Regions from separate parts of the Serratia marcescens subsp. marcescens ATCC 13880 genome, predicted to be linked through region 1. Evidence: predicted binding sites of a transcription regulator. Region 1 holds the regulator's gene; each other region holds the start of a gene.
The links. The regulator LexA, encoded in region 1, represses DNA repair genes until DNA is damaged. The targets are predictions, from matches to a motif close to TNCTGTATGTACATACAGNA.
Positions count from the first base shown of each region.

Region 2: a site for LexA is predicted at 1,564-1,583, ahead of uvrB (excinuclease ABC subunit UvrB). Genes of this name have one in related genera too.
Region 3: a site for LexA is predicted at 3,051-3,070, ahead of J0F90_RS10640 (metal-dependent hydrolase). Genes of this name have one in related genera too.
Region 4: a site for LexA is predicted at 2,208-2,227, ahead of mutH (DNA mismatch repair endonuclease MutH). Genes of this name have one in related genera too.

Region 1 covers NZ_CP071238.1:4,628,967-4,634,162, forward strand. Annotated here, with positions in the region: gene J0F90_RS22150 (CsbD family protein) at 1-82, opposite strand, end outside; gene dinF (MATE family efflux transporter DinF) at 397-1,734, opposite strand; gene lexA (transcriptional repressor LexA) at 1,838-2,446, opposite strand; gene J0F90_RS22165 (diacylglycerol kinase) at 2,549-2,917, opposite strand; gene plsB (glycerol-3-phosphate 1-O-acyltransferase PlsB) at 3,066-5,196, shown strand, end outside.
Region 2 covers NZ_CP071238.1:1,336,232-1,341,427, forward strand. Annotated here, with positions in the region: gene J0F90_RS06290 (ATP-binding cassette domain-containing protein) at 1-584, opposite strand, end outside; gene J0F90_RS06295 (hypothetical protein) at 954-1,160, shown strand; gene uvrB (excinuclease ABC subunit UvrB) at 1,692-3,704, shown strand; gene J0F90_RS06305 (VF530 family protein) at 3,805-4,071, shown strand; gene J0F90_RS06310 (gluconeogenesis factor YvcK family protein) at 4,078-4,995, opposite strand.
Region 3 covers NZ_CP071238.1:2,210,642-2,215,837, reverse strand. Annotated here, with positions in the region: gene J0F90_RS10655 (YniB family protein) at 1-471, opposite strand, end outside; gene J0F90_RS10650 (HdeD family acid-resistance protein) at 657-1,937, shown strand; gene hxpB (hexitol phosphatase HxpB) at 2,005-2,670, shown strand; gene J0F90_RS10640 (metal-dependent hydrolase) at 3,093-3,641, shown strand; gene J0F90_RS10635 (L-cystine transporter) at 3,823-5,196, shown strand, end outside.
Region 4 covers NZ_CP071238.1:4,093,624-4,098,819, reverse strand. Annotated here, with positions in the region: gene J0F90_RS19595 (NADP(H)-dependent aldo-keto reductase) at 1-99, opposite strand, end outside; gene J0F90_RS19590 (YgdI/YgdR family lipoprotein) at 305-523, opposite strand; gene J0F90_RS19585 (TerC family protein) at 679-1,395, opposite strand; gene mutH (DNA mismatch repair endonuclease MutH) at 1,489-2,175, opposite strand; gene rppH (RNA pyrophosphohydrolase) at 2,872-3,399, shown strand; gene ptsP (phosphoenolpyruvate--protein phosphotransferase) at 3,412-5,196, shown strand, end outside.

The sequences.
Region 1 (5,196 bases):
CGTCATCGGTCAGCTTGCCCCATTTCTCTTTCACTTTGCCTTTCAGCTGCTTCCAGTTACCGTCGGCTTGATCTTTATTCATAGTCTCTCCGTTAACCTGTGGTGAATCAGTGATCCCTGTCGCCGGCCGGGGTTAACCAGAAACTTTTCTGGCTGATGCTCCCTTCACCTTAAGAAGCAACGCTCCCCTTCATTTACCAGCCACATGATTCATTCTAGTTAAACATGGAAATAAAAAAGCCAATTTGCAGAATAAAAAACCATTAAAAAACACAATAAAAACAAAAAACGCCAACAAACAACGAGCTAACGCGAACGGATCTGGACTGAAAACATGTAAGCAAACATGAATAAAACATAAGATAAATTAATAAATAACCCAACAAAGCGTTCGACCTAGCGTGCAGCAAACCAGCTGCCGCGCACCTGATGACGGTGCCAAATCCAGCCCAACGCCAGGCCGCGCAGCGCCAGAAACACCGCCAGCGCCAGCCAGAGCCCGTGGTTGCCTAGCAGCGGCACGCTGAACAGCGCCAGACCGTATCCCGCAGCGGCCACCGCCATGCTGTTACGCATCTCGGCGCCGCGCGTGGCGCCGATAAACATGCCGTCCAGCAAATAGCACCATACCCCGACCAGCGGCAGAATGACCTGCCAGGGTAAATAATGGGCGGCCAACGCACGCAGTTCCGGCAAAGAGGTCAATGCCGCCACGATCTGCTGGCCGGTAACGGCATACGCCAGGCCGAAGGCCAACGCGACCAGCCCTGCCTGCCTGCAGGCCGCGTGCCACACCTTGCGCAGTTGGCTGTCGTCCCGGGCGCCGTAGGCGTGGCCCGAATGAGCCTCCACCGCATAAGCAAAACCGTCGAGCGCATAGGCGGTGAACGTCAGCAGATTCATCAATACCGCATTGACCGCCACCACCTCGCTTCCCAGGCGAGCGCCGAAAATGGTCAACGACGCAAAGCACAGTTGCAGCAACAGTGAACGCAGCATGATGTCGCGGTTGAGCGCCAGCAGGCGACGCAGATCGCCACGCCAGGCCTGGCGCAGCATCTGCAGGGTAATACCGCGCAGGCGCATCACCCGCCACGCCAACCACAGCCCGAGCAGCAGCGTAGCGTATTCGGCGATGGCGGTTGCCGCCGCCGCCCCCCGCACGTTCCAGCCCAGGCCCATCACCAGCCAGATATCCAGCACGATGTTCAGCAGGTTGCCGACGATCAGCAGGATCACCGGCGCCCGCACGTACTGCACGCCGAGCAGCCAGCCCAGCAGCACCAGATTGGCCAGCGCCGCCGGGGCGCTTAACCAGCGGATCTCAAGAAAACGCCGCGCCTGTTCCAGCACCTCGCCATCGCCACCGACGATCCGCAGCGCCAGTTCGATCAGCGGATAACGCAGCAGGACGATCGCCGCGCCGCCCAACAGCGCCAGCAGCAGCGGTTGCATAAAGGCGCGCGCCAGCGCTTGCGGGTTCTGTGCCCCCAGCGCTTGCGCCGCGAGGCCGGTGGTGCTCATGCGCAGGAATAACAGCAGCATGAAGAGGAAGCTGGTCGCCACCGCGCCGATCGCCACGCCCCCCAGGTAGATCGGGCTGTCGAGGTGGCCGATCACCGCGGTGTCCACCAGCCCGAGCAGCGGCACGGTAATATTGGAGAAGATCATCGGCAGGGCGAGGCGCCACAGGGCTTTATCGGTGTCGCTGGTGAAGGCGGAAATCAGGCGCATGATGGGATGTTCCTGTGACTGAGTGACAAAGGGCGAGGTCAGAAACAAAAACGCCCCAAAACAGGGGCGATTGATACAGGGAGCGGCGGTGATGGGCCGGCGATTAAATCCAGTCGCCGTTGCGGATCACGCCGACCGCCAGCCCTTCGATAGTGAAATTCTGCTGACGCAGATCGACCACTATCGGTTGGAATTCGTTGTTCTCCGGCAGCAGTTCAACCACATTGCCGTGCTTTTTCAAGCGCTTGACCGTCACTTCGTCTTCGATCCGCGCCACCACGACCTGGCCGTTGCGCACGTCTTGCGTTTTGTGCACCGCCAGCAGATCGCCGTCCAGAATGCCGATGTCGCGCATTGACATGCCGTTCACCCGCAGCAGGAAATCGGCGCTCGGTTTAAACAGGGAAGGATCCACTTGGTAGTGCCCTTCGATGTGCTGCTGCGCCAGCAGCGGCTCGCCGGCGGCGACGCGGCCGATCAGCGGCAGCCCTTCTTCTTCTTCCATCAGCAGACGGATACCGCGCGAGGCACCGGAGACGATTTCGATCACGCCTTTGCGTGCCAGCGCCTTCAGGTGTTCTTCGGCGGCGTTAGGCGAACGGAACCCCAGACGCATCGCGATCTCGGCACGCGTTGGCGGCATGCCCGTTTGCGAAATGTGCTCGCGAATCAGATCGTAGACCTCTTGCTGTCTGGTAGTTAGTGCTTTCATTCCGCCCCCTGTTTGTTTATACAGTCTTGCTGTGAGTATATACAGGTAAGCGCGGATTGGGAACCGAAGAATAAATAAAAATCAGTCAGTAGGCGCTTTTCGTCAGCCGAAATGCTGCCATAGGACCGTGCCCCAAACGAACAGCGCCAGCGCGATCGCCAGCGACACCGCCGCCGATCCCATGTCCTTGGCCCGCCCGGACAGCTCGTGATGTTCGCTGCCGATGCGATCCACCACCGCCTCGATCGCGCTGTTCAGGATCTCGACGATCATCACCAGCGCTACCGATCCGATCAATAAAATGCGCGCTATCGCACCCACATCCAGCCAGACAGCCAGTATGATAGCCAGAAGGGTGACCACCAGTTCCTGGCGGAAAGCCGCTTCGTGCTGCCAGGCGGCGGATAGCCCTTTATAGGAATAGCCGGCGGCCTTGATGATGCGGGTCAGTCCGGTTGCTTGGTTTGCCATGTTTTCGTGCCTTTCTCAGAGGTCGGTCATAATAAAAAGAGTCTAGAACAGTCCGCGCTGACGGCTCTCGGTTTTCGAACACCACAGATCTGCTACCCGGTTTCTGGTATGCTTGCGGCGCATTGCTAACAAGAGGCTTCACGTTGTTATGTCAGGTTGGCGTAAAATTTATTATAAAATATTGAATTTACCACTTAAATTGTTGGTAAGAAGTAAGGTCATCCCTTCAGATCCGGTTACCGAGCTAGGGTTGGATCCCTCACGGCCGATTTTGTATGTTTTACCTTACAATTCCAAGGCGGATTTGCTGACGCTGCGCACCCAGTGCCTGGCGCAGGATCTGCCCGATCCGCTCAACTCGCTGGAGATCGACGGCACCGTGCTGCCGAGCTACGTGTTCATTCACGACGGCCCGCGCGTGTTCCGCTACTACACCCCGAAAGAAGAGTCGGTAAAGCTGTTCCACGACTATCTGGATCTGCATCGCAGCAACCCGGATCTCGACATTCAAATGCTGCCTGTTTCGGTCATGTTCGGCCGCTCGCCGGGCCGCGAAGGCCACGGCACGCCGCACCTGCGTCTGTTGAACGGCGTGCAGAAATTCTTCGCCGTGCTGTGGCTCGGCCGCGACAGCTTCGTACGCTTCTCCAACACCGTGTCGCTGCGCCGCATGGCTACCGAACACGGCACGGATAAAACCATCGCGCAGAAACTGGCGCGCGTGGCGCGCATGCACTTCTCGCGCCAGCGCCTGGCCGCGGTGGGCCCAAGCCTGCCGGCCCGTCAGGATCTGTTCAACAAGCTGTTGGCGTCCAAAGCGATCGAAAAAGCGGTCGAGGACGAAGCGCGCAGCAAGAAGATCTCGCACGAGAAGGCCCAGCAGAACGCCATCGCGTTGATGGAAGAGATCGCCGCCGACTTCTCCTACGAAACCGTGCGTCTGTCCGATCGCGTGCTGAGCTGGACCTGGAACCGGTTGTATCAGGGCATCAACGTCACCAACGCCGAGCGCGTGCGCCAGCTGGCGCAGGACGGCCACGAGATCGTCTACGTGCCCTGCCACCGCAGCCACATGGACTATCTGCTGCTGTCCTACGTGCTGTATCACCAGGGCCTGGTGCCGCCGCACATCGCCGCGGGCATCAACCTCAACTTCTGGCCGGCCGGCCCGATCTTCCGTCGCCTGGGCGCGTTCTTCATCCGCCGCACCTTCAAGGGCAACAAGCTGTACTCGACGGTGTTCCGCGAATACCTCGGCGAGCTGTTCACCCGCGGTTACTCGGTGGAATACTTCGTGGAAGGCGGCCGTTCCCGCACCGGGCGCCTGCTGGAGCCGAAGACCGGCACCCTGTCGATGACCATTCAGGCGATGCTGCGCGGCGGCACCCGTCCGATCACGCTGGTGCCGATTTACATCGGTTACGAGCACGTGATGGAAGTGGGTACCTACGCCAAAGAGCTGCGCGGCGCCACCAAGGAAAAAGAGAGCCTGCCGCAGATGCTGCGCGGCCTGCGCAAGCTGCGCAACCTGGGTCAGGGTTACGTCAACTTCGGCGAACCGCTGCCGTTGACAGCTTACCTCAACCAGAACGTGCCGCAGTGGCGCGAGTCGATCGATCCGATCGAAGCTCAGCGTCCAAGCTGGCTGACGCCGACGGTCAACGATCTGGCCGGCCAGATCATGGTGCGCATCAACAATGCCGCCGCGGCCAACGCCATGAACCTGTGTTCCACCGCGCTGCTGGCCTCGCGTCAGCGTTCGCTGACCCGCGAACAGCTGGTCGAACAGCTCGAGTGCTACCTGCAGCTGATGCGCAACGCGCCTTACGCGCATGACGTCACCGTACCGACGCAAACGCCGGACGAGCTGCTGGATCACGCGCTGAACATGAACAAGTTCGAGGTGGAAAAGGACAACATCGGCGACATCATCATTCTGCCGCGCGAACAGGCGGTGCTGATGACCTATTACCGCAACAACATCCACCACCTGCTGGTGTTGCCGTCGCTGATCGCCAGCATCGTGATGCATCACCGCCGGGTATCGCGCGCCGAGCTGCTGCGCCAGATCGGCATGATCTACCCGATGCTGAAAGCCGAGCTGTTCCTGCATAACGACAAGGAACAGCTGCCGGAAGTGCTGCGGCCGATGATCGACGAGCTGATCCGTCAACAGCTGATCTGCGACAAAGGCGACGATCTGGTGCTCAACCCGGCGCGCATTCGCCCGCTGCAGCTGCTGGCCGCCGGGGTGCGCGAAACCCTGCAACGCTACGCCA
Region 2 (5,196 bases), 1.8 Mb from region 1:
TCTACCAGCAAAATGGTCATGCCCAATTCATAGTTGAGCCTGCGGATCACGTTGCCGATGTCGGCGGCGATCGAGGGCGGCACGCCCGCCGTGGGTTCGTCGAGGATCAGCAGCGCCGGCTCCTGCGCCAGCGCACGACCGATCGCCAACTGGCGCTGGGCGCCTTCGCACAGATCGCCGGCGCGGCGGGTACGCATCTGGCGCAAATTGGGAAACAGGCTGTAGATCAGCGGCGGAATGCGGCGAGGGGCGCCGCGCACGGCCATCTGCGCCACCTGCAGATTCTCTTCCACGCTCAGCTGCGAGAAGAGTTGCCGCCCTTGCGGGACGTGGCTGATGCCCAGTGCCGCGCGGCGCTCCATCGGTTGCAGCAGCAGGTTTTGCGGCGGCTGATCCGCCGGCTGCCAGGTCATGCTGCCGCTCACCACCGGCAAATGCCCCATGATGCAGTTGACCAGCGTGGTCTTGCCCACGCCGTTGCGCCCGAGCAGCACGGTGCACTGGCCGCGCGGCAGCTCCAGGTTGATGTCCCACAGGGTGTGGTTTTGACCGTAGAATTGATTGACCGATCTCAGGCTCAGCATTTGGCATTCTCCTCATAGACGCTCGTTTCACTCGTTGGCGGGGGACAGCAAAGGCCGCATGCGCGGCGAATTTCCCGAGTGTGGCAATGTCTGGAACAAGATGCCGTCCGTCCAATGAGCCAGAGCAAGGTCTGCGGTGGACGGAATGACAGTCAATATGTCGTTAAAAACGACGCTTGTGACGACTTGGTGTCGTTCTTGCGCTTTTACAGGCGATAGCACCGCGAGGGGTACACGCTGCGGCTGGCAGCGCATCACGCTGCCGCACCGCATTTATACGCAGGAAGATAAAGCAACTCTCAGGCCAGTTTTACCGCCGGGTGAAAACGGGGATTGTTATCGCCTTGTTAACCGCTGGTCAGGCCTGACGTGCGCTGCCGTGACAGCCTGAAAATACGCGGGGAAGTTAACCCGGACGTTTTTTGCACTCTTGTGGTGCTCTTCGGTGAGGGCATGGTGCAAGGCATTGCGCCGCCGTCAAGCGCGATCCGCGAGAAAGGGGCCGATGCGATTTTGGCAATGGGGATTTTTAGTATTAATCGGCATAAACAAAGCGATATTTTTATGAAAAAATAACTAAAAAAGCCATTTTGGCGAGTGTAAAGGGCGAAAAGCTTTCTTTCTGTAACTCCCGCCCCGGGCGGGGCGGTGAGAGTTATCCACTATTCCTGTGGATAACCTTGTGTATTAGATTTAGAAAAACGCTGTAAAGCGAGAGCGGACGCGGGTTCTGTTCGCTTTGCCCGCATTCTCGTCTTTTTATTAAATATCTTATATATCAATAGATTAATTAAAATCAAGACGCAGGGGTATTGATCAGGTCTCTATGTATGATTTTTCGACGCGGTGCTATCAATAAGTTAATTCGCGGCAAGTTCTGGGGATAAATCTGTTATTGACAATAAAAATGTCACCCCGCTGTAACGTCACGGTGCAACGGCATTGCCGCAGTGCCGGGCGCGGCGACGAATCCGCTTGAAGCTGGTTTTATATCCAGTATCATGGGCACTGGCGCAAATCGCCGACACTTTCCATAATTAGGGGCCATGTCCGGCGCAGAGCCGGCTGGCCGCCTGAGCGCGCGCATCTCCACAGGGTAGCCGAGCAATGAGTAAACTTTTCAAACTGCATTCCGAGTTCAAACCGGCCGGCGATCAGCCGGAAGCCATCCGCAAGCTGGAAGAGGGGCTGGAAGACGGCCTGGCGCACCAGACGCTGCTGGGGGTCACCGGTTCGGGCAAGACGTTCACCATCGCCAACGTGATAGCCGATCTGAATCGGCCGACCATGGTGCTGGCGCCGAACAAGACGCTGGCGGCGCAGCTGTACGGCGAGATGAAAGCGTTTTTCCCAGAGAATGCGGTGGAGTACTTCGTCTCCTACTACGACTACTACCAGCCGGAAGCCTACGTGCCCAGCTCCGACACCTTCATTGAAAAAGACGCTTCGGTGAACGAGCACATCGAGCAGATGCGTCTTTCCGCCACCAAGGCGCTGTTGGAGCGGCGCGACGTGGTGGTGGTGGCGTCGGTGTCGGCGATCTACGGCCTGGGCGATCCGGATCTTTACCTGAAGATGATGCTGCATCTGACCCAGGGGATGATCATCGATCAGCGCTCCATTTTGCGCCGCCTGGCGGAGCTGCAGTATTCCCGCAACGATCAGGCTTTCCAGCGCGCCACTTTCCGCGTGCGCGGCGAGGTGATCGATATCTTCCCGGCGGAATCGGACGAGCTGGCGTTGCGCGTCGAGCTGTTCGACGAAGAAGTGGAGCGGTTGTCGCTGTTCGATCCGCTGACCGGCCAGATTGAACAGGTGGTGCCGCGTTTTACCATCTACCCGAAATCGCACTACGTGACGCCGCGCGAGCGGATCATGCAGGCGATGGAAGAGATCAAGGTCGATCTGGCGGACCGCCGCAAGGTGCTGCTGGCCAACAACAAGCTGCTGGAAGAGCAGCGCCTGACGCAGCGCACCCAGTTCGATCTGGAGATGATGAACGAGCTGGGCTACTGCTCGGGCATCGAAAACTACTCGCGCTACCTTTCCGGGCGCGCCGAGGGCGAGCCGCCGCCGACGCTGTTCGACTACCTGCCGGCGGACGGCCTGCTGGTGGTCGACGAATCCCACGTGACCATTCCGCAGATTGGCGCGATGTTCAAGGGCGACCGCGCGCGCAAGGAAACGCTGGTGGAGTACGGCTTTCGTCTGCCGTCGGCGCTGGACAACCGCCCCTTGCGCTTCGAGGAGTTCGAGGCGTTGGCGCCGCAGACCATCTATGTTTCCGCCACGCCGGGCAAATATGAGCTGGAGAAATCCGGCGGCGATCTGATCGATCAGGTGGTGCGGCCGACCGGGTTGCTGGATCCGATCGTGGAAGTGCGGCCGGTCGCCACCCAGGTGGACGATCTGCTCTCCGAGATCCGCAAGCGCGCGGCGATCAACGAGCGCGTGCTGGTGACCACCCTGACCAAACGCATGGCGGAAGACCTGACCGAATATCTGGAAGAGCATGGCGAGCGCGTGCGCTACCTGCACTCGGATATCGATACCGTGGAACGGGTCGAAATCATTCGTGACCTGCGTCTGGGCGAGTTCGACGTGCTGGTGGGCATCAACCTGTTGCGTGAGGGGCTCGACATGCCTGAGGTGTCGCTGGTGGCGATTCTGGACGCCGACAAGGAAGGCTTCCTGCGTTCCGAACGTTCGCTGATCCAGACCATCGGCCGCGCGGCGCGTAACCTGAACGGTAAGGCGATCCTGTATGGCGATCGCATCACCGATTCGATGGCCAAGGCGATCGGTGAAACCGAGCGGCGCCGCGCCAAGCAGCAGGCCTATAACGAAGCCAACGGCATCGTGCCGCAGGGGCTGAACAAGAAGATCGGCGACATTCTGCAGATCGGTCAGCCGGTCAACCGCGCCAAGGGTAAAGGCAGGAGCAAGGCAGTGGACGGCGGCGCTCAGCTCCAGAACCTCACGCCGAAAGCGCTGGATCAGAAAATCCGCGATCTGGAAGCGCAGATGTACACCCACGCGCAAAACCTGGAGTTCGAGCAGGCGGCTGCGCTGCGCGACGAGATCCACCAGCTGCGCGAGCAGTTCATCGCGATTTCCTGACCGTTGGACGGCGCCCGCGCCGTGGGCGTCAAAATTCCTTGTCGGCCGCGCCAAAGCTGTTATGGTGTGCGGCCCGATTTGACCACGAAGAGTACCGAACATGAGCCAACACCAGTCTAAAGACCCGCTGCACGGCGTGACGCTGGAGCAACTGCTGAATAAACTGGTGGATCACTACGGTTGGTCCGAACTGGGCGCGCGCATTCGCATCAACTGCTTCCGCAGCGATCCGAGCATCAAGTCCAGCCTGAAGTTTTTGCGTCGCACGCCCTGGGCGCGCAAAGAGGTGGAAGATCTGTATATCGATATGGTCAGCCATCCCGCCCCGGCCAGCGATAATCCCTGGCTGCGCGGGCGAGACGGTTAAATTCGGTCAGCGGCGGGCGGCCAGCTCCACCAGCGCGTGATCCAGCGCCTGGCGCAGCAGTTGGCGATCGTGGCGGTAGGGGATGTCGCTCGCTTCCAGCGGCTGTTGAATCACCACCCGATCCTGCACTTCACTGGCGTCCACCGCCGGGCCGACGATCAGCGCATCGATCATCCGGCGGCCGATCTTCTCTTCCATCAGCGTCAGCTTATCCTTTAACGACAGCGCCGCGGCGGCCACGCTCAGCTCGCGGCCGAGGTTGCCGATATAGATCATGCTGGCGCTGCTGCGGCGCAGCGCCTGGGTGAGATCGTCCAGCAGCAGCAGCGGCATCAGGCTGGTGAGAAAGCTGCCCGGCCCGATCAGGATCACGTCGGCTTGCGCGATGGCGTCCAGCGCTTCGCGCGTGGCGTTGACCGGGGGCGACAGCATCAGCTCCTGCGGCATGTGGGCCAGTTGATCGACATTCACTTCACCGTAAACGTGATTGCCTTCGTGATCGTGCGCCATCAAATCCACCGGCTGCTCCGACATCGGGATCAGCGCCGCATCCACCTTCAGCAAGCTGCGCACCAGATTGATCGCTTCCAGCGGGCGCACGCTCAGGTGATCCAGCGCTTTCAGCATCAGGTTGCCCAGGTTATGGCCGGCCAGCTCACCGTTGCCGCTGAAACGGTATTCGAACATCGCCGAGGCGACGCTCGGTTCGGTGATCAGCTGGTTGAGACAGTTGCGGGTATCGCCCCAGGCAATGCCGCCTTCCGAACGGCGGATGCGGCCGGTGGAACCGCCGTTGTCGGTGGTGGTGACGATGCCGGTCAGGCGGGAGCCTAAGGACGACAGGGCCGACATCACACGGCCCAGGCCGTGTCCGCCGCCCAACGCCACCACGCGGTCGAGATCGGCCAGGGTACGATTACGCATAAATTTCCTTACAAAGGGGCTGAACTGCCCGCATAAGGTAGCGGATCCGGCATAAAAACGCGATAAAGAGTGTCATTTGCGTGATTCTGGTCAATTCGTCCACGCAAGCGATGTTTATCATGGTTTACCCGAATAGACGGCGTCTAAAAACGCTGTATAGACAATTATATAGCGAATTAACGCGTTGGCTATCGTTGCCGA
Region 3 (5,196 bases), 2.4 Mb from region 1:
CTGCAGGAAGATGGTGTGGTGCGGCAGCGTGATACGCTCCTCCAACTGCTGGCGCGTGTGCCCTTCGCTGCCCTTGGCCTGCTCCAGGATCATCTGATCTTCCAGCCCTTCGCGAATGAACTTGACCTGACGTGACATGCGCGCGCCGGAAGCCTGCAAGGCCAGCCCGACGAAGATCAATATATAGATGATGATGAACATCAAATTGGCGCCGCTGAACAGGCTTTTATCCACGTCAGGCACCGGCGAGTTGTACCAGAAAAGGTTCAGGAACGGCGTATTGAAACGCACCATATCCACCATCACGTGGACAAAATCCAGCATCACTGCGTTGATGCCTTTGGTTTTTTCACTGTGCTGATAGATAAAGCCCAGCACGGAAATCAGCGTCGACAGCAACGCCGGGATAAAAACCACCCATCCGAGAATGCGTTTCAAAATGGCGATACGCCCGGCCTGTTGATACGTCATGTGTTCCCCTTGTTAGCGACGTAACCGAATCGGCTAAGTCTACCTGCAGTTGGCGAAACTCGCCCACCGTTTTCTTCATTCCCGCTGTGCTACAAGCTTAGCCGAATTCGACAAAATCAACTGCTTAACGATATCCGGGCACTATCATTGAAGAGATAACGTTATCCATTCGGGCAGAGGCCGCCATGATTCGACTGATTATCTTATTGCTGGGCGCGCAGGCGCTGCACGGCCAGCGCCGCCTGCTGGTGCTGTTCGGTTGGCTGTGGATAGCCGCAGGGGCGCTGATGCTGTTCGACATACTGCAGGATGGCCGGTCCATGCTGGCGCTGGATGCGCTGGCGATCATCCTGGCGCTGGAGGGACTGGTGGCGATATCCGCCGCGCTGGTGATCGGCTCTTCGGCCAGCAGGCCGGTGCTGCTGAAGGGGCTGGGCTTCGTGTTTATGGCCTTTTTAACGTTGGACGTGCCCGCAGACGATAACATCGTTGCCACCGTGGTGTTTGGCAGCGCGCTGCTGCTTGACGGCGCCGTGCGCATCGCCTCCTCCACGGTGATTCAACACAGTCGATGGAAAGGCGTGGCGCTGGCGGGCGGCGGTGAGATCCTGCTTTCATTGATGATTTTTGTCGGCTGGCCAGCGCCGCATCGGATGACGGTGCCCTTTTGCCTCGGCGTGATGATGGTGCTTTCCGGCTGGGCCTTATTGCGTATCGCCCGCAGACTGACAAGCTTCTCTCTGAATCAGCACCCCGCGCGGCAGCCACCGCCCCCGGAGGATGAGACTGCACCGCTCACGGTGTATGTCTGGACACCGATTGGTGCGGCTAAAGATCCGCGCCGGCGTTACATCGTCGACCGATACATCGCGGCGGTCGACGGCGGCGGCAATATCTCCACCGGTCACGCCGCTCTGGCGCTCGCGCCGGATGTATATATCAGCCACTACCCGCTCAACGACATCAGCCATTCCGTTCAGGATTTCCGCCAGTTGTTGCATGCCGGCGAACAGAACAACGTCGACGGGCGTTTCCTGCCCGACCTGCCGGGCGAGATCGCCGCCTGGTGCCCACCGGACAAGAAAATTCAATTCTACCGCTATAACCCGGCGGCGCTGCGCGCATTCTGGCTGCGTTATCGGCAGGACGCCACCTACAACCTGACTCGGCGCAACTGCTCCACCACGGTCATCGGCGCGCTCGACAGCGCGTTGGAAGGCGTGCTGGGCGATAAACATCTGTGGCGCCGTTTTCTGCTGCTGGTGCTGGATCCCAACCTGTGGATGCTGGCGGTACTGCGCAGCCGTGGCGAAAGCATGACCTGGACGCCAGGCTTGGTGCTGGACTATGCGCGCATGTTGCAACAGGTTACCGAGCGCCAGCACCAACGTTGGTGGCTAAAGCTGCGCGAAATGTGGACTATCCTTCGCTTTGGCAAAAGCCACACGCGCAGGCAAAGATTTTAGTCTCGCCGCCGGCGATGATAGAGTGTCGGCACATTCACCCACCCGCGCCGACAGGAGTTAACCGCTAATGGCTTATTCGCAACGCATTGAAACCGCAATTTTTGATATGGACGGCTTGTTGATCGACTCGGAACCGCTGTGGCTGCAGGCCGAGCTGGATATCTTCGGTGCGCTGGGTTTGGATCTGTCCGATCGTCACAAGCTGCCGGACACGCTGGGGCTGCGCATCGATCTGGTGGTGAAGATGTGGTACCAGGCGATGCCGTGGCAAGGGGTTTCGCTCGATGAGGTGTCGGCGCGGATTATCGAGCGCGCCATCGAGCTGGTGCACGAGACGCGCCCGCTGCTGCCGGGCGTCCAGCAGGCGCTGGAGCTGTGCCGCAGTCAGGGGCTGAACATCGGCCTCGCCTCCGCCTCGCCGCTGCACATGCAACGGCAGGTGCTGAAGATGTTCGATCTTGAAGGTTACTTCGATCAGCTGGTTTCCGCCGAATACCTGCCATACAGCAAGCCGCACCCGGAGGTCTACCTGATCGCCGCCGAACGCCTGGGCAGCGATCCGCTGCGCTGCATCACGCTGGAAGACTCCTTTAACGGCATGATCGCCACCAAGGCCGCGCGCATGCGTTCCATCGTCATCCCGGCGGCCGAATACCGTCACGATCCGCGCTGGGCGCTGGCAGACCACAAGCTGGAGACCCTGGAACAGCTCACTGCCGCTCACTTTGCCTGACCAGCGGCGCCGGCCGCCGGCGCCCTGCTTTTGCCGCTCTGCGTTATAAAAGGGATCCGTACCGCAAAATAAACAAAACAGCGTTTCATTATTATTGAATTAGCATGTTGTTATTATTATGCTGGGCGGCAGGAAAGCGACGGTCCGCGGAGCGTTGTCACTGCCACGCAGCGCTGTTCAGGGCCGCCGCTTCCTCCCGCCACACGCCAAGCCACCGTCCTTTTTTCTCATCTTAATGCATCACCCATTGCCCGCTTTTTGTTCTCGCCCGTCAAAATCGATGATTTGTTACGCATTGCCGTAACAAGCCGTTGTAAAACAGGGAAAAATAAACAATTGGTTACAGGGTAACTGCTTCCACTACTGGGAATTTTCCCATATACTGGATAAATTAACAGTTTACCAGCCGGAATCGCAACAGCATGACCGCGGAAGGACACCTTATATTCTCTGTCGCTTGCGCGATCTTCGCCAAGAAGGCGGAAGTGACGCCAGAGCTGGCTACCGGCGACTGGTGGCACATCATACCCGCCGCGCTGCTGACCTCGCTGCTGCCGGACATCGATCACCCCAAGTCGGTGCTGGGCCAGCGCCTGCGCTGGATCGCCTTGCCCATCGCCCGCGCCTTCGGCCACCGCGGTTTCACCCACAGCCTGCTGGCGATCGCCGGCGGCATGGCGCTGTTCCAGCTGGACGTGCCGCGCAGCTGGCCGATCCCTGCCGACGCGCTGCACGCCATGATCATCGGTTACTTCAGCCATCTGCTGGCCGATATGCTCACCCCCGCCGGCGTGCCGCTGCTGTGGCCATGCCGCTGGCGTTTTCGCCTGCCGCTGCTCAACTCGCAAAAAGGCAACCAGCTGGAGCGGGTGCTGTGTCTGTGCCTGGTGGCGTTTGCCATCTGCTGGCAAGGTGATTTCACCCTGCCGGTGCAATCCTATGTCGAGCAAATCAGAAATATCAGACTCTGATCACAAAAAAACGCTCAACCCATCACCTTGAAGTATATAAAACGAACAAAAACACACAAAAAGCTATATCAAATTCCATTTGGATATAAGTGGGCCACTCGGCAAACTGTTACGATATTTACATCGCGACATACGTGATGCGTTGTCGTTTTTATAAGAAAGATTATTGGAGACATTGGGGATGAATCTTCCGCTCGTGATTAACGTGCTGGTGTTTGTCGCGCTCCTTTTGCTGCTGGCGCAAACCCGCCACAAGCAATGGAGCCTGGCGAAAAAAGTGCTGGTCGGCCTGGTGGTCGGCGTGGTGTTCGGTCTGGGCCTGCAGCTGGTGTACGGCTCCGACAACCCGGTACTGAAAGAATCCATCAGCTGGTTCAACATCGTCGGCAACGGCTATGTGCAACTGCTGCAAATGATCGTCATGCCGCTGGTGTTCGCCTCGATCCTGAGCGCGGTGGCCAAGCTGCATAACGCCTCTTCTCTGGGCAAAATCAGCGTACTGACTATCGGCACGCTGCTGTTCACCACGCTGATCTCCGCGCTGGTGGGCGTGCTGGTCACCAACCTGTTCGGCCTGACCGCCGAAGGCTTGGTGCAGGGCGCGCAGGAAAGCGCGCGCCTGACGGCGATCCAGACCAACTACGTGGGCAAACTGGCCGACCTGACCGTGCCGCAGATGGTGCTGTCGTTCATCCCGAAAAACCCGTTCGCCGATCTGACCGGCGCCAGCCCGACGTCGATCATTAGCGTGGTGATTTTCGCCACCTTCCTCGGCGTGGCGTCGCTGCAGCTGCTGAAAGACGACAAGCCGAAAGGCGAGCGCGTGTTGGTGGCTATCGACACCCTGCAGGCCTGGGTGATGAAGCTGGTGCGTCTGGTCATGAAGCTGACGCCGTATGGCGTGCTGGCGCTGATGACCAAAGTGGTCGCCGGTTCCAACATTCACGACATCGTCAAGCTCGGCAGCTTCGTGGTGGCCTCCTACATCGGCCTGGCCATCATGTTCGTGGTACATGCCATCCTGCTGGCCTTCACCGGCGTGAACCCGATGAAGTTCTTCCGCAAGGTGTGGCCGGTGATCACCTTCGCCTTCACCAGCCGCTCCAGCGCCGCCAGCATTCCATTGAACGTGGAAGCGCAGACCCGTCGTCTGGGCGTGCCGGAATCCACCGCCAGCTTCTCGGCGTCGTTCGGCGCCACCATTGGCCAGAACGGCTGTGCGGGCCTCTACCCGGCGATGCTGGCGGTGATGGTTGCGCCGACCGTCGGCATCAACCCGCTGGATCCGGTGTGGATCGCCACCCTGGTCGGCATCGTCACCATCAGCTCCGCCGGTGTGGCGGGCGTGGGCGGCGGCGCCACCTTCGCCGCGCTGATCGTGCTGCCGGCGATGGGCCTGCCGGTGACGCTGGTCGCGCTGCTGATCTCGGTCGAACCGTTGATCGACATGGGCCGCACCGCGCTGAATGTCAACGGCTCCATGGCGGCAGGTACCATCACCAGCCAGCTGATGAAGCAAACCGACAAAGCCGTGATGGACAGCGAAGACGAAGTC
Region 4 (5,196 bases), 540 kb from region 1:
ATGGGCGTCGGCTTCGCTGTTCTGTTCGCCAAAGGTCATGGTGCCCAGTCCCAGCACGCTCACTTCTAAAGAACTGTGGGGAATACGGTGGTATTGCATTAACGGCCTTCCTTTCTTGTTAGCGCTGACGGGCCGCGCGGCCCGGTGAAACAGGAGCCCAATTCAGAAGACGGCGCAAAGTCCGTCGGGCGGCGATGTCGCCTTTCCTGACTATAACCAAGCGGTGAAGATGGGGGAAGCGGATTCAGTGCGCAGGCGAATGAGGGCTACCGCGCTTGAACGGGCGATAGCCAGCGAGCGGTGATTAGCGTTCGATAACCTGGGAAACCTGATCGCCGTTGATCTGGCGGTGGTTGCCTTTCTCGTCTTTATAACTGATGAGTCCGGTGTCTGTGTCGATCTCCGGTTTGCCTTGCGTCAGGATCATGTTGCCGTCTTTAGTCGCCATGACGTAGTCGCTGGAACATCCCGCCAAACCGGCGGCCATAACCAGCGCAGACACTGCCATTACCCACTTTTTCATCCTGCGGATCCTCGATTATGCAGAAAACAATGTTCTTTCAAGATTAGCAAACTCTTGGCCGGGGGCGTCTCAGATAAGTCTTTATCTGATAAGAAAAAGTGAAATGAGGGGGCAATGAAACGGCGGAAGCCGCCGGTGGCGGCTTCCATATCGCGTTATTCCGGCGCGTGATTTTTTTTGCTGCGCATCAGATTGAGCGCTTCTACCGACATGGAGAAGAACATGGCGAAATAGATGTAGCCTTTCGGCACGTGCACTTGGAAGCTTTCCAGCATCAGCGTGAAGCCCACCAGGATCAGGAACGCCAGCGCCAGCATTTTTACCGACGGATGGCGGTTGACGAACTCGCCGATCGGCCGGGCGGCGAACATCATCACGCCGACGGCGATCACCACCGCCGCCATCATGATGAACAGATGGTCGGAAAGGCCCACGGCGGTAATCACCGAATCCAGACTGAAGATGATATCCAACAGCATGATTTGCACTATCGCGCCGAAGAAGCTGTGCACCTTGGTGTGGTGCTCTTCTTCCGAACCTTCGATGGTTTCGTGGATCTCTTTGCTGGCTTTCCAGATCAGGAACAATCCCCCCAGCAGCAGGATTAAATCGCGGGCGGAAATGGCGTGATCCAGCACGGTGAACAGCGGGTGCGTCAAGCGGATCACCCAGGCGATGGAGGCCAGCAGCGCCAGGCGCATCAGCATGGCGGCGGCCAGCCCGAGCCGGCGAGCTTTGTTCTGTTGCGCTTTGGGCAGCTTGGCTACCACCAGCGACAGAAAAATGATGTTATCAATACCCAGTACGATCTCAAGAATGGTTAGCGTACCTAACGCTAACCAGGCATTGGGATCCATAATCCATTCGAACATTGCCCGACACACCTTAATAAATGCAAAGCGTGAATTATACGCGTTTATCGCGGCGCTGACAGGGTTAGCTAAACCAGAGTTAAACGAAATCGCTTAGATTGAGAAATGTCTTGCCAGCAGCGCGCCGGTAAAGCCCTTTTTCAGATAGAAACCGCGCGGCAGCGTCATGATAGGTTGCCCCTGTTCGCCGATGGCTTCGGTGAGCGCCTTGTTGTTGGCCGCTTTGGGGCGCAGTTGCAGCACTTCGCCGTGGCGTGCGGTGATGCGTTCTACGTGACCGAGCACGATCAGATCCATCAGTTCTTCCCAATCGCGGCGCAACCTCTCTTCTTCTGCAAGGCTCGGGCTCCACAGCAGCGGCGAACCGACGCGGCGCTGGGCCAGCGGGATTTGCCGTTCGCCTTCTACCGGTATCCACAACACGCGTGCCAGCTTGTGGCGAACGTGGCTGCTGGCCCAGGTGACGCCGCTGTTGCCGGTGAGCGGGGCGACGCAGACGAAAGTGGTTTCCAGCGGTTTGCCGGCGGCGTCGACAGGAATGGTTTTCAGCTCAATGCCCAACTCGGGAAAATCCTGTTCCGGTTTGCTGCCGGCCATGGCGCCGAGGTACAGCTCCAGCAGCATGCCCACCCAGCCTTTATCGCGTTTCAGATCCTTGGGGATCGGCAATTGCGCACGGGCGGCCAGTTCGCCAAAGCTGAAGCCGGCCAGCGCCTGAGCGCGCTCGAACAGCTGCCGTTCATTTTCCGGCGGGGGCGGCAAAGGGGATAAAAATGCCATAAATCAAGCCTGTCGAATTTGGTTGAAAAACGTACTGCAATTATACACGGCGAGCGATAACCGCTATCGCCTGGGGAAAAGAATAATAGTAGCATGATTTTACATGACTTTTTTTCTTTCTTTACGCGGGCGACAATGCACTCGCGGGGCTTGTTCACCTGAAGCCACCGACAATAAACAGGATCTTACACCTATTTATCCACAGATTTATGGGATAACCCAAATTTTTACCGATCACTGGTTCAATTTACAGCCTTGACTCAGGCGGGTTTTTACGAACTTGTCCGTTTTGTGCGTAACTTGCCCGGATAATCTGTGGATAAAAACGGCGTTGGTGGATCTTTCGCCAGGGTAAGATCCTTACCGTGCATAGATCACATTTTTGTCCTGTGTATCACTGCGAGATATTACTTAACTATATGTTTTTAGTCTTAATATTTGTTTTTAGGTATGAGGGCGGATTTTAGGGGACGAGAGTTTTACCGGCTTATCCCTCGAGTTCTGCACACACCTATCCACAGAAAAAGTGAATAAAACCGGTCTGAAAGGCTGGGGTATGTTTATAACTTTGCCAATATCTGTGAGTTATCCCAATGTTATCCGGCCCGCAGCGCCGTAAAGCAGTGGTTTACCGCCTGTAGCTTGTGTGAAACAATCAGGACATCTATGCGAATTTAAGCTTATCGAGGTAGTCCGGTGATCGATGATGATGGCTACCGCCCGAATGTTGGTATCGTAATCTGTAATCGTCAGGGGCAGGTCTTATGGGCCCGCCGTTACGGTCAGCACTCCTGGCAGTTTCCCCAAGGTGGGATTAACCCTGGCGAAACTGCGGAGCAGGCGATGTACCGTGAGCTGTTCGAAGAAGTGGGGCTGAGTAAAAAGGATGTGCGCATCCTGGCTTCGACCCGCAACTGGTTGCGCTATAAATTGCCGAAACGTTTGGTGCGTTGGGACACAAAGCCGGTTTGTATCGGCCAAAAGCAAAAATGGTTTTTGTTGCAGCTACTGTGCAATGACGCTGATATCAATATGCAGCGCAGCAGCACGCCGGAGTTCGACGGTTGGCGCTGGGTGAGCTTCTGGTATCCGGTGCGCCAGGTGGTGTCGTTCAAACGCGACGTCTACCGCCGGGTGATGAAAGAATTCGCCGTGACCGTGATGCCGATGCAAGAGCAGGCGGCGCCGCGGCAGGCTCCCGCTTATCGCCGAAAGAGAGGTTAAGTTAAGCCGACTATGCTCACGCGCTTGCGAGAAATTGTAGAGAAGGTGGCCGCGGCGGCCAGTCTGACGGATGCGCTGGATCTGCTGGTCAATGAAACCTGTCTGGCGATGGACACCGAAGTGTGTTCCATCTACCTGGCGGACAACGATCGCCGCTGCTACTACCTGATGGCCACGCGCGGGCTGAAAAAGCCGCGTGGGCGCACTATCGCATTGGCGTTTGACGAGGGCGTCGTCGGGTTGGTCGGCCGCCGAGCCGAGCCTATCAACCTGGCCGATGCCCAAAGCCACCCCAGTTTCAAATACGTTCCGCAGGTGAAAGAGGATCGTTTCCGATCCTTCCTCGGGGTGCCGATCATTCATCGGCGCCAACTGCTGGGGGTGCTGGTGGTGCAGCAGCGCGAGCTGCGCCAGTTCGATGAAAGCGAAGAGTCTTTCATGGTCACCCTGGCCACGCAGATGGCCGGGATCTTGTCACAGTCGCAGCTCAACGCCATTTTCGGCCAGTATCGCCAAACGCGCGTGCGCGCGCTGGCGGCCTCGCCCGGCGTGGCGGTGGCTGAAGGGTGGCAGGACAGTAGCCAGCCTTCGCTCGATCAGGTTTACCGCGCGTCGACGCTGGACACCGCCAGCGAGCGCGAGCGCCTGACGCTGGCGCTGGAAGAGGCCGGCGCGGAGTTTCGCCGCTTCAGCAAGCGTTTTGCCGCCAGCTCGCAAAAAGAGAGCGCGGCGATCTTCGATCTTTATTCTCACCTGTTAAACGACGCCCGCCTCAAGCGCGAACTGTTCGCCGAAATCGACAACGGCTCGGTGGCGGAGTGGGCGGTGAAACAGGTGATAGAAGCCTTTGCCGAACAGTTCGCCAAACTGCAGGACACCTACATGCGCGAGCGCGGCAGCGATCTGCGCGCGCTGGGCCAGCGCCTGCTGTTCCACCTCGATGACACCACCCAGGGCGCCACCCAGTGGCCGGCGCGTTTTGTGCTGGTGGCGGATGAGCTGACCGCGACATTGCTGGCCGAAGTGCCGCAGGATCGCCTGGTCGGCGTGGTGGTGCGCGACGGCGCCGCCAACTCGCATGCGGCGATTTTGGTGCGGGCGATGGGGGTGCCGACGGTGATGGGCGCCGACATCCAGCCTTCTCTGCTCAGCCAGCGGTTGCTGATCGTTGATGGGTATCGCGGTGAACTGTTGGTCGATCCTGAACCGGTGCTGGTGCAGGAATATCAACGGCTGATCAGCGAAGAGCTGGAGTTGAGCAAGCTGGCGGAAGACGACGTCGAGCAACCGGCGCAGCTGAAAAGCGGCGAGCGTATCCAGGTGATGCTGAACGCCGGCCTCAGCCCGGAACATGAACAACTGTTGGGCGGCCGAGTGGATGGCGTGGGGTTGTACCGCACCGAAATCCCGTTCATGTTGCAAAGCGGTTTCCCCTCCGAAGAAGAACAGGTCGCGCAGTATCAAGGCATGCTGCAGCTTTATCCGAGCAAGCCGGTTACGCTGCGCACCCTGGATATCGGCGCCGACAAGCAACTGCCCTATATGCCGATCAGCGAAGAGAACCCTTGCCTGGGGTGGCGCGGCATCCGCATCACTCTAGATCAGCCGGAGATCTTTTTGATTCAGGTACGCGCCATGCTGCGCGCCAATGCCGGCACCGGCAACCTGGGTATTTTGCTGCCGATGATCACCAGCCTTGAAGAGGTCGACGAAGCTAAACGCCTGATTGACCGAGCCGGGCGCGAGGTGGAAGAGGTGCTCGGCTACGCGATCCCGAAACCGAAAATCGGCGTGATG